Regions from separate parts of the uncultured Bacillus sp. genome, predicted to be linked through region 2. Evidence: predicted binding sites of a transcription regulator. Region 2 holds the regulator's gene; the other holds the start of a gene.
What was found. Region 2 encodes Rex, which represses fermentation and respiration genes when NADH is low (regulators of the CRP and FNR family bind a similar motif). Its sites were predicted from a motif close to TTGTGAAATATTTCACAA; they were not measured.

Region 1: Q5C82_RS05915 (DUF1641 domain-containing protein) is a predicted target of Rex. The motif match lies at 2,650-2,667, and genes of this name have one in related genera.

Annotation. Positions count from the first base shown of each region.
Region 1 covers NZ_CATYRA010000003.1:35,345-40,616, reverse strand. Annotated here, with positions in the region: gene Q5C82_RS05930 (phosphate ABC transporter ATP-binding protein) at 1-648, opposite strand, end outside; gene Q5C82_RS05925 (multidrug resistance efflux transporter family protein) at 767-1,741, opposite strand; gene Q5C82_RS05920 (cupin domain-containing protein) at 1,873-2,370, shown strand; gene Q5C82_RS05915 (DUF1641 domain-containing protein) at 2,763-3,185, shown strand; gene Q5C82_RS05910 (NAD(P)/FAD-dependent oxidoreductase) at 3,225-4,403, shown strand; gene uxaC (glucuronate isomerase) at 4,603-5,272, shown strand, end outside.
Region 2 covers NZ_CATYRA010000019.1:4,448-9,719, reverse strand. Annotated here, with positions in the region: gene Q5C82_RS19985 (CPBP family intramembrane glutamic endopeptidase) at 92-826, shown strand; gene Q5C82_RS19980 (YdiK family protein) at 823-1,014, shown strand; gene tatC (twin-arginine translocase subunit TatC) at 1,052-1,816, opposite strand; gene tatAY (sec-independent protein translocase protein TatAY) at 1,823-1,996, opposite strand; gene Q5C82_RS19965 (redox-sensing transcriptional repressor Rex) at 2,018-2,665, opposite strand; gene moaC (cyclic pyranopterin monophosphate synthase MoaC) at 2,662-3,174, opposite strand; gene abc-f (ribosomal protection-like ABC-F family protein) at 3,300-5,228, shown strand.

The DNA of each region.
Region 1 (5,272 bases), on a different contig from region 2:
CCAAATGGTATCGGCTACTCGTTTTGCCTGCTCCATATTATGAGTCACCCACATGACCGTCAGTTTTTTGTTTTGTTGCTGCCGTTTGATCAGTTCTTCAATCTCAAGAGCAGAAACAGGGTCCAAGGCAGACGTGATTTCGTCTAATAATAGAATAGAGGAAGGATTTGCGAGCGTTCTGGCTAGTGACAGCCGTTGCCGCTGTCCGCCCGATAAGTCCTTGGCGCTTCTGTCTAACAGCTCTGGCGGGAGCCCTGTAAGAGAAGCGAGCTCTTCAGGGGAGTACAGCTGGGATTGGTGAAGCCTTTGGACCAGACTTAGATTGTCACGCACTGTCCCGTCGAGGACGGGCGCTGATTGAAATGCGAGGGCTGCCGTTCGCCTCAGCTCACTGACATTCCATTCTCGGACTTCTTTTCCGCATATATTTACTTCGCCGCTGTCAGGCGTTCTCATTAAATTGCACATGGACAGGAGAGTGCTTTTGCCTGAACCGGAAGGACCTAAAACGGCCACGATTGTGCCCTGTTGAATGTCTCCGGTGACATCCTGCAGTACATCATAGGTTTGTCCGTCTTGTTCATAGCTTTTTCTAACTGATCTGAAGGAGATGGCTGGTTTGTTTTGAGTTTGATTGATTGCTTCCATTACAATAATCACCTTTCAGTAAAGTAGGCTTACACTATATTTAAATATAACGTGAAACAGATGCCTTTTGGTAGTAAAAATAAAGGAGAACAGGCTTTCACCCGTTCTCCGGCAGATGCTACGCGGTCAGATTTGACTGTGTTTTCTTTTTCGGATTTCTCGGCTGTGAAGTGAAGGTATGTAACACCATCCCCGCTATAATAATGAATAAACCGGCAAATGAAATAGGTGACGGGAAAACGCCTGACAGCAGAACAATTTCACCAAGCAGCGCGAAAATCACTTCACCGGATTGAGTTGCTTCAACGGCTGCGAGTTTTTGCGGATTGTCTCTTACCATATCAGTGGCCCAGAAAAATAAAACGGTCGCAATGATGCCTGAGCTGACGGCCACGATAAAGGATTGAACGGTTTGCCCTGCTGTCGGAAGGCCGTCTGACCACCAGCCGTAAGCTGCTACTATAAGCCAGAATGGAAGGCTTGCCAAGGTCATCCCCAGCACACGCTGAAATGTATCAAGCCGGCCCCCGTATTCTTCGAGCATTCTCCGGTTTCCTAGCGGATAGGCAAAAGCCGCAATGACAACCGGCAGCACACTGAAAAGTAGCATCTTCCCAGAAAGCGATTCTGCATGCTGAAGCTGTATCAGTGCCGCTCCGATCAGGATGATCACGGAAGTGCCAAGTGAAACAAGGGGAACCTTTTGCCTAACGAGCTGCGGCCCGTCCGGCATGTCTTTTTTGACATAGAAAAATGGAGATAACAGAACACCGGCGACGATTGTGATTTGCCAGGTCCCGGCTACGAGCCAACCTGGACCGTATGCAGCTGCAAAAGTGATCGGCGCGTAAAAAAGCACGAAGCCGACAAAGCTCCATTTGATCCAAAAGATCGGCTTTTTCCGCATCTCTTGTAAGAGAGGGGTGAATGTCCCTCTCATGATGACAATCAAACATAAAAACGGCACCATAAAAATAAAACGCAGCGAAGCGCTCCAAAGCCAGCTGCCTCCGGATAACTCCATCGCTCTGTTTAAAATAAAGGTAACGGCGAAAAAGAGTGAAGCCAATATTCCGATAACGATTGCTTTCATGATATCCCTCATTCTGGCATTATTTTTTTATACTATACTATTCGATATCGCACAGATCAATGGAGTCGTGAGAAAATAAACATGTTTTGCGAACCGCTATGTGTGGAAGACAAAAAATGGAGGTGAAATTGATGGAAGCAAAGACACAGGCGTACTTTTTTCAGGATGATGGCAGGATTCCGAATCACCCTGATTTTCCGCTCGTTGTGTATCAAAACGCACTCAAGGACACCGGTCAGGCAGAGCGGATCGTCAACCGGCATGGCTGGTCAAACAGCTGGTCGGGGAGTGTTTTTCCATACCATCATTATCACAGCAATACGCATGAAGTCCTGATTGCAGTTCGGGGAGAGGCTGTGATTCAGTTTGGGGGAGAAAAAGGGGCTGCTATTCCTTTCAAATCCGGCGATGCAGTCGTGATTCCAGCCGGAGTTGGCCATAAAAAGCTAAGCGCTAGTTCCGATTTTACCGTCATTGGCGCTTATCCGGGAGGCGTTCATTATGATATGAAGACGGGAGAGCAGAGTGAACGGAAGGAAGCGATGAAACAGATCAAGCATGTGTCATTGCCAGCGAAAGATCCGATTACAGGAAAAAGAGAACCTCTATTGGAAATATGGGTAAAGTGAAGGGGAGAAAATTGCTGGATTGTCAATAACTAGTGCCGCAGAAATGTTATGACACGGGCTCCATATAAATTAATTTCATAATCGAAGCAATTCACGTTCAAATTTTGTTCAAAAAGTGTTATCATATAGAAGGTAATCGAATTGGAGTTTTTTGTGTTTGCTATTTTCAGAGAGAGTAAAGGATTTTTGACTTATTCAATTGTTTATTTTTGAGATAAAAATAATACTGAATATGGCAAGATGAAAAACTGGGTAGTAAACATTTATTTTTGTAAATGATTGTGCATGAATTCACAATCCTTATTCTTATGCTTTCAAGTATGAGACCAGGGAGAGGCACTACCCTTTCCACAAAAAATCTGCAAACTGCTTATAGTAAAGGAGAATTGGATATGCCAGAAACAATCGATCAAACAAATGCGTCTGTCAGCCAAAGCCAGCAAGATCTTATTGATCAGCTGTTAAAGCCGGAAGTTCAAGAATCACTGACCGTTTTAGTTGACCAGCTTCCAAAGCTGACTGAGTTAGTGAATATTTTAACGAAGTCTTATGATTTCGCTCAGTCTGTAGCAACTGACGAAGTGCTAAAAAGCGACACTGTCGGTGCGATCACTGAAATTCTTGAGCCTGTAAAAGAAACAGCGAAAGAAGTAGCTGCGACTGCAATCGAAGCGAAAGACCGCGCGGAAGCAAGCAACGAAACGATTGGTCTTTTCGGCCTGTTGCGCATGCTGAAAGATCCTCAAGCTCAAAAGCTGTTCCGTTTTGCTAACAGCTACCTTGAAGTCATGAACGAACGCGAAAACCAAAAATAATCTTAGATTCAAATTGATATAAAGGACGGAGGATATACGATGTCAAAACATATTGTCATTCTAGGCGCTGGTTATGGCGGAGTTCTTTCTGCTTTAACAGTTCGCAAACATTATACAAAAGAACAAGCACGCGTGACTGTGGTAAACAAATACCCAACTCACCAAATCATTACGGAATTACACCGCCTTGCAGCAGGCAACGTGTCTGAAAAAGCGGTTGCAATGCCATTAGAAAAACTTTTCAAAGGCAAAGACATTGATCTTAAAATCGCGGAAGTAAGCTCTTTCTCTGTTGATAAAAAAGAAGTTGCGCTTGCTGACGGTTCTACATTAACTTATGATGCGCTTGTTGTAGGTCTTGGTTCTGTAACAGCTTACTTCGGCATCCCAGGTCTTGAAGAAAACAGCATGGTATTGAAATCTGCTGCTGATGCGAACAAAGTCTTCCAACATGTTGAAGATCGTGTGCGCGAGTACTCTCAAACGAAAAACGAAGCTGATGCAACAATCCTTATCGGCGGAGGCGGCTTAACAGGTGTTGAGCTTGTCGGTGAGCTTGCTGATATCATGCCGAACCTTGCGAAAAAATACGGCGTAGACCATAAAGAAATCAAATTGAAGCTGGTTGAAGCAGGTCCGAAAATCCTTCCTGTCCTTCCGGATGATCTTATCGAGCGTGCGACTGCAAGCCTTGAAAAACGCGGCGTTGAGTTCTTAACAGGTCTTCCTGTTACAAATGTAGAAGGAAACGTGATTGATCTAAAAGACGGATCTAAAGTTGTTGCCAACACATTTGTTTGGACTGGCGGCGTACAAGGTAACCCATTAGTCGGTGAATCAGGTCTTGAAGTGAATCGCGGACGCGCGACAGTAAATGACTTCCTGCAATCTACATCTCACGAAGATGTATTCGTTGCTGGAGACAGCGCAGTTTACTTCGCTCCAGACGGCCGTCCATACCCGCCAACTGCACAAATCGCATGGCAAATGGGTGAGCTGATCGGTTACAACCTATTCGCTTACTTAGAAGGCAAAACGCTTGAAACATTCAAGCCAGTAAACTCTGGTACACTTGCAAGCCTCGGACGCAAAGACGCGGTTGCCATCATTGGTGCAAATTCTACACCGCTTAAAGGTCTTCCTGCTTCCTTGATGAAAGAAGCAAGTAACGTACGCTACTTAACTCACATTAAAGGACTTTTCAGCCTGGCTTACTAATCCTTTTTGTGAACTCGGACATTGCCAAAAGTGTTCCTTTCGGGATGCTTTCCGGCAATGTCTTTTTTTGTTTTTATTGCTAACGTTAACATTTCATTTTCAAAAAAGAGATTGATCCCAGAAGAATATAAAGGTAAAATAAAAATAAATCAAAATGTTAACGTTAACATTTTGAAATAGAATGAAAGACGGTGAGGACATGGAACCCTTTATGGGCGAAAATTTTTTGCTGAAAAATGAAACCGCTGTCAGCCTCTATCACCATTATGCAAAAGACATGCCGATTATTGATTACCACTGCCATTTAAGCCCGAAAGAAATCTATGAAAATAAGACATTTCAAAACATCACAGAAGCCTGGTTGTATGGAGACCATTACAAATGGCGCATCATGAGAGCCAATGGGATTGAAGAGACATACATTACCGGCGATGCGCCTGATGAGGAGAAATTTATGGCTTGGGCGAAAACCGTGCCGATGGCGATCGGCAATCCGCTCTACAATTGGACTCACTTAGAACTGCAGCGTTTTTTTGGAATTTATGAGATTTTAAATGAGCAATCCGCGCCGGCTATATGGAAACGGACGAATGAACTGCTTCAAGGAGCAGGCTTCGGGGCAAGGGATTTAATCGTAAAATCAAATGTAAAGGTCGTTTGCACAACTGATGATCCTGTCGATTCTCTTGAATACCATCTATTATTAAAAGAAGACAAAGATTTTCCTGTCAGCGTGCTGCCCGGATTTCGGCCGGATAAGGGACTTGAGATCAATCGTGAAGGCTTCCCAGATTGGGTGCAGGCACTTGAAGATGCCGCAGCCATTTCAATTACAACCTACGATGAGTTTCTAAAGGCGTTAGAAAAAC
Region 2 (5,272 bases):
TCCCTTATCCGTTAGCTTTTTCACCCTTGTTCCGATTATGTTACAATAGCTGTAGATGAACGAAACCCATTAACAAAGGAGTACATACCATTTGAGAAAACAGTATTGGTTTATTATTTTGACATATATCATCATGCAGTTTTCCGCATTAATCGGGATTCCCTTGTTATTTAAATTCGGTTATGCCGGAGGACAGCCTACAGCTGAGAATATGCTGCACGCACAAGGATTATGGTCCGTCATCAGCTTCATCGCCTGTCTCGTTGTCGTTCTGCTCATTCTGAGAACTGTGCCGAAAGAAACGCTGCGAAACGGACAGAAGGACTCAATCGGACTTTCTATCCTTTGGGCGATAGCCGGTTTTTTCATTGCCCTTTTCTCTCAAGGAATAGCAGGCTCTATTGAATATTATATATTCGGCATCGGAAGAGAATCAGAAAATACGCAAGCTATTCTGGATGTCATTCAGGCAGTTCCGCTTATGATTATGGTTTCTTCCGTCGTCGGTCCTATATTAGAAGAAATCATCTTCAGAAAAATCATTTTTGGCACACTGTACGAAAAAACGAATTTCTTCTTTGCCGGACTGATCAGCTCGGTTATTTTCGGTATTGTTCACGCTGATTTGAAGCATCTACTTCTATATACAGCAATGGGCTTTACCTTTGCCTTCTTGTATGCGAGAACAAAACGGATATGGGTGCCGATTTTCGCCCATGTCATGATGAATACATTTGTCGTCATCATGCAGTTTGAGCCTGTTCAGAAGTACCTCGAACAGCAGAGCACACAAATGCAATTGATTATTGGAGGATTATTTTTATGAGAAACCCGGTAGTTTGGGGAATGATCTATTTTGCCGTAGGATGCATCTTTACTTATCTTGCCGCAAGCTCGCCAGGCAGCATGTGGTCATTTTACTCCATCCTGCTGATGGTGTTCGCCGCTTACAACATCAGCATCTCTTTTAAGATGTTCGCCTTTTCATTTAAAATCAAAAAGAACCAGAAATAAAGAAAATCCATTTCTCTCATGAGAAATGGATTTTTTATTATTGCCCGGAAGACACGTCCTGAACGTCAGCACTGCTTTTCTGCGCTTTCCGATAGGCTGCCTTTGATATAAGAATACTGATTTCATATAAAATCAACAGCGGAACAGTGACCATCATATGAGACAAAAGCTCAGGCGGTGTAATCAGGGCAGCGATCACAAGCAGCGTAAAATACGCATACTTTCTGATTTTCGCTAAGAACATCGGTGTCACAATTCCAAGCCTGGTCAAAAACATGAGGATGACCGGCATTTGAAACAACAGTCCAAACGGAATCGTCAGCTGCAAAAGAAAATGAAAATACTCATTAATTCCGATCACCTGATTGACATTCAAATCCTGAGAGATCCGCTTCATAAAATCAACAACAAAAGGAAATAAAATATAATATGAAAAAGATAAGCCCGCTAAAAACAGCAAAATAGAGATCGGAATGTAGCTGAGCGTTACTTTGCGCTCTTTCTCATAGAGGCCTGGGCTCACAAAAGCCCATAGCTGATACAGAATAATCGGCGAGGTCAGGACAATCCCGATGATAAACGCGAATTGCATAAACACAAAAAGCGGGTCTGTCAGATTAAACGCATTAAGCGTAAGCTCCTTCGCTTCATCCGTTTTTTGCAAATAAACAATCATGGGCTTTGCTAAAAAAAATCCTGCGATAAAGAAAACGACAAATGCCAGCGCCACAACCAGCAATCGTTTTCGAAGCTCAGCAATATGCTCCAGCAGCGACATTTGATTCACTTTCATTCGTGTCATCCTAACTTACTGATCTTCTTTCTTTTTTTCCTCGTCATCACTCGTTAATCCTTTAGTAGCATTTTTGAATTCACGAAGTGTGTCTCCTGCAGCTTTCCCCAGTTCAGGCAGCTTTTTGGGACCGAAGATGATCAGAGCAACGATTGCAATAACAGCAAGGCTTCCAGGACCGATCGGCATATTTGGGCTCCTCCTTTCCCTCTATTCGATTTCCTCTAAAACTGAATAATGTTTCAAGAAATAAACCAGTGACTGAAGCTCTACAGCTAAATCTATATGATGAATTCGAATGTGTTCCGGCACATTCAAACGGGCCGGCGTAAAATTAAGAATTCCCTTGATTCCTAACGCGACCAATCTGTCTGTAATCGATTGAGCGGCAACTGCTGGCACTGTAAGAATGGCAACTGATTCATTTTTTACGTGTTGTTCTAGGTCGTCAAGGTTATAGACAGGCACGCCGCCTACCTCAGTTCCTATTTTACTCTCATTTATATCAAAAGCCATTGAAATTTTTGTGTTATTATTTTTTGTGAAATTGTAGTGAAGAAATGCAGTTCCCAAGTTCCCGACACCAATCAAGATAACGTCTGTCATCTCATCCTGATCAAGCGTTTTTCGGAAAAATGACAGCAAATAATCCACATTATATCCATATCCTTTTTTGCCAAGAGCTCCAAAATAGGAAAAATCCCTGCGAATCGTGGCAGAATCAACCTTTACGGCATCACTGAGTTCAGCGGATGATACACGCTGTTTTCCTGACGCATGCAGATTCTTTAAAAAGCGATAGTAAAGCGGCAGCCGTTTTGCCGTCGCCTGCGGAATTTTTGATTGATCCTTATTCATTTTTGGTCCTCCAAATTATACTCGGATAGTTCTCTTTTAAAGTCACCGTTTTTCCCGCCTGTTTTCTCCAGCAAGAAAGTAGGACCGATGACCATTCCCTTATCAAGGGCCTTACACATATCGTAAACGGTAAGAGCACACACCGATGCAGAAGTGAGCGCTTCCATTTCCACACCTGTACTCCCTTTCGTTTTGACCTGTGCTTTTATATGAAGTATAACTTCTGATTCTTTTATTTTCCAGTCAAACGATATATCTACCCCGCTCAGTGAAAGCGGATGGCACATCGGAATGATATTGGACGTTTGCTTTGCGGCCATTATGCCTGCCACCTGTGCAACAGCCAGTACATCTCCTTTGCCGATATCGTGACTTTGTATTTTCTCGTACACTTCATTCTTCATGTGTACGCTAGACACAGCCGCCGCAGTACGGACAGTCGAAGATTTTTCGCTGATGTCCACCATCTGGGCTCTGCCCTGTTCATTAAAATGAGAAAATCTATTCATATTAAAACTCTCCTTAAACAGATCATACACTATTTTCTTCTCTATGTCTTTTTCAGCCAATGTATTGTTTGCTGACTTCTGGTTCATAAGCTACACTTAACTTATTATAGCAGAGGTGAAATAATATGATGATCTTACAAGTTAATCAGCTATCAAAATCATTTGGTGCTGATACTATTTTAAACAATATAAAGCTGGAAGTCAGAAATCGTGATCGCATCGCCATTGTCGGAAGAAATGGCGCGGGAAAATCCACGCTGCTTAAAATTATCGCAGGCCAGCTTTCGTATGAAAAGGGCGAAATCATTAAACCGAAAGATATTACAATGGGATATCTTGCCCAGCATACGGGCTTGGATTCTAAGCTTACCATAAAAGAAGAGCTGCTGACTGTTTTTGACCACTTAAAAGCAATGGAAAAGGAAATGCGGGCTATCGAAGAAAAAATGGCGGCAGCTGATCCTGATGAACTGGAAAGCATCATGAAAACGTATGACCGGCTTCAGCAGGAATTCAAAGATAAAGGCGGCTATCAATATGAAGCGGATGTCAGATCTGTGCTTCATGGACTCGGCTTCAGCCATTTTGACGATTCAACACAGGTACAAAGCCTCAGCGGGGGGCAGAAAACAAGGCTGGCCCTCGGTAAGCTTCTGTTAACACAGCCTGATTTGCTCATTCTCGATGAGCCGACAAACCATCTCGATATTGATACGCTAACCTGGCTTGAACATTATTTGCAAGGCTATTCAGGCGCCATTCTCATCGTTTCGCATGACCGCTACTTTTTGGACAAAGTAGTAAACCAAGTATACGAGGTATCAAGGGCTGAAAGCAAAAAATATCACGGCAACTACAGCGCTTATCTCGACCAAAAAGCCGCACAGTATGAAAAAGAGCTTAAAGTGTATGAAAAGCAGCAGGATGAAATCGCAAAGCTTCAGGATTTTGTAGACCGAAATCTAGCGAGAGCTTCTACCACAAAAAGAGCACAAAGCCGCCGAAAACAGCTGGAACGAATGGAAGTCATGTCAAAACCGCTCGGCGATGAAAAATCCGCAAATTTTCATTTTGATATTACAAAACAGAGCGGAAATGAAGTCCTGCGCGTTCAGGATCTCACAATCAGTTATGAAAACCAGCCGCCGCTTTTAACAGAAGTGTCGTTCATGCTCACAAGAGGGGAAAGTGCCGCGCTTGTCGGCCCTAACGGAATCGGTAAATCGACATTGCTAAAAACATTAATGGACACCCTAAAGCCAGATCAAGGATCGATCTCATACGGCTCGAATGTCAGTGTCGGCTACTATGATCAGGAGCAGGCTGAACTGACTTCCTCTAAACGTGTCCTTGATGAGCTGTGGGATGAGTACCCCGGTCTTCCGGAGAAAGAAATCCGAACTTGTCTCGGAAATTTCTTATTCTCCGGAGATGATGTACTGAAACCTGTCCATTCACTGAGCGGGGGTGAGAAAGCAAGATTGGCCCTTGCTAAGCTGATGCTTCAAAAAGCTAATTTTCTTATCCTTGATGAACCAACAAACCATCTGGACTTAGACAGCAAAGAAGTTCTCGAAAATGCGCTGATCGATTATCCAGGTACACTGTTATTTGTCTCACATGACAGATATTTTATTAACAGAATCGCCACAAGAGTATTGGAGCTTTCTTCAAACCATATAGAAGAGTATCTGGGAGATTACGATTATTATACGGAGAAAAAAACAGAGCAGCTTGAATTGGAGAAAATGAATCAGCAAGAGGAATCCGAAAAAACGCCTGCTTCGGTTAAGCCTGACTCAAAACGTTCATATGAAGAAGAAAAAGAATGGAAAAAGAAAGAACGCCAACGACTCCGTCGGATTGAAGAAATTGAAGCCACTGTTCAAACCATTGAAGAAAACATTAGTCATAACGATGAATTGCTATGTGATCCGGAAATCTATCAAGACCATGAAAAGGTACAAGCCATCCATGCAGACAATGAGAAACTCAATCAGGAGCTGGAATCTCTTTTGTCCGAATGGGAAGAACTATCCACAGAAGAAGCTTAAAAAAAGTCAAGCACCTCTTTTTAGAGGTGTTTTTTTATCCACAG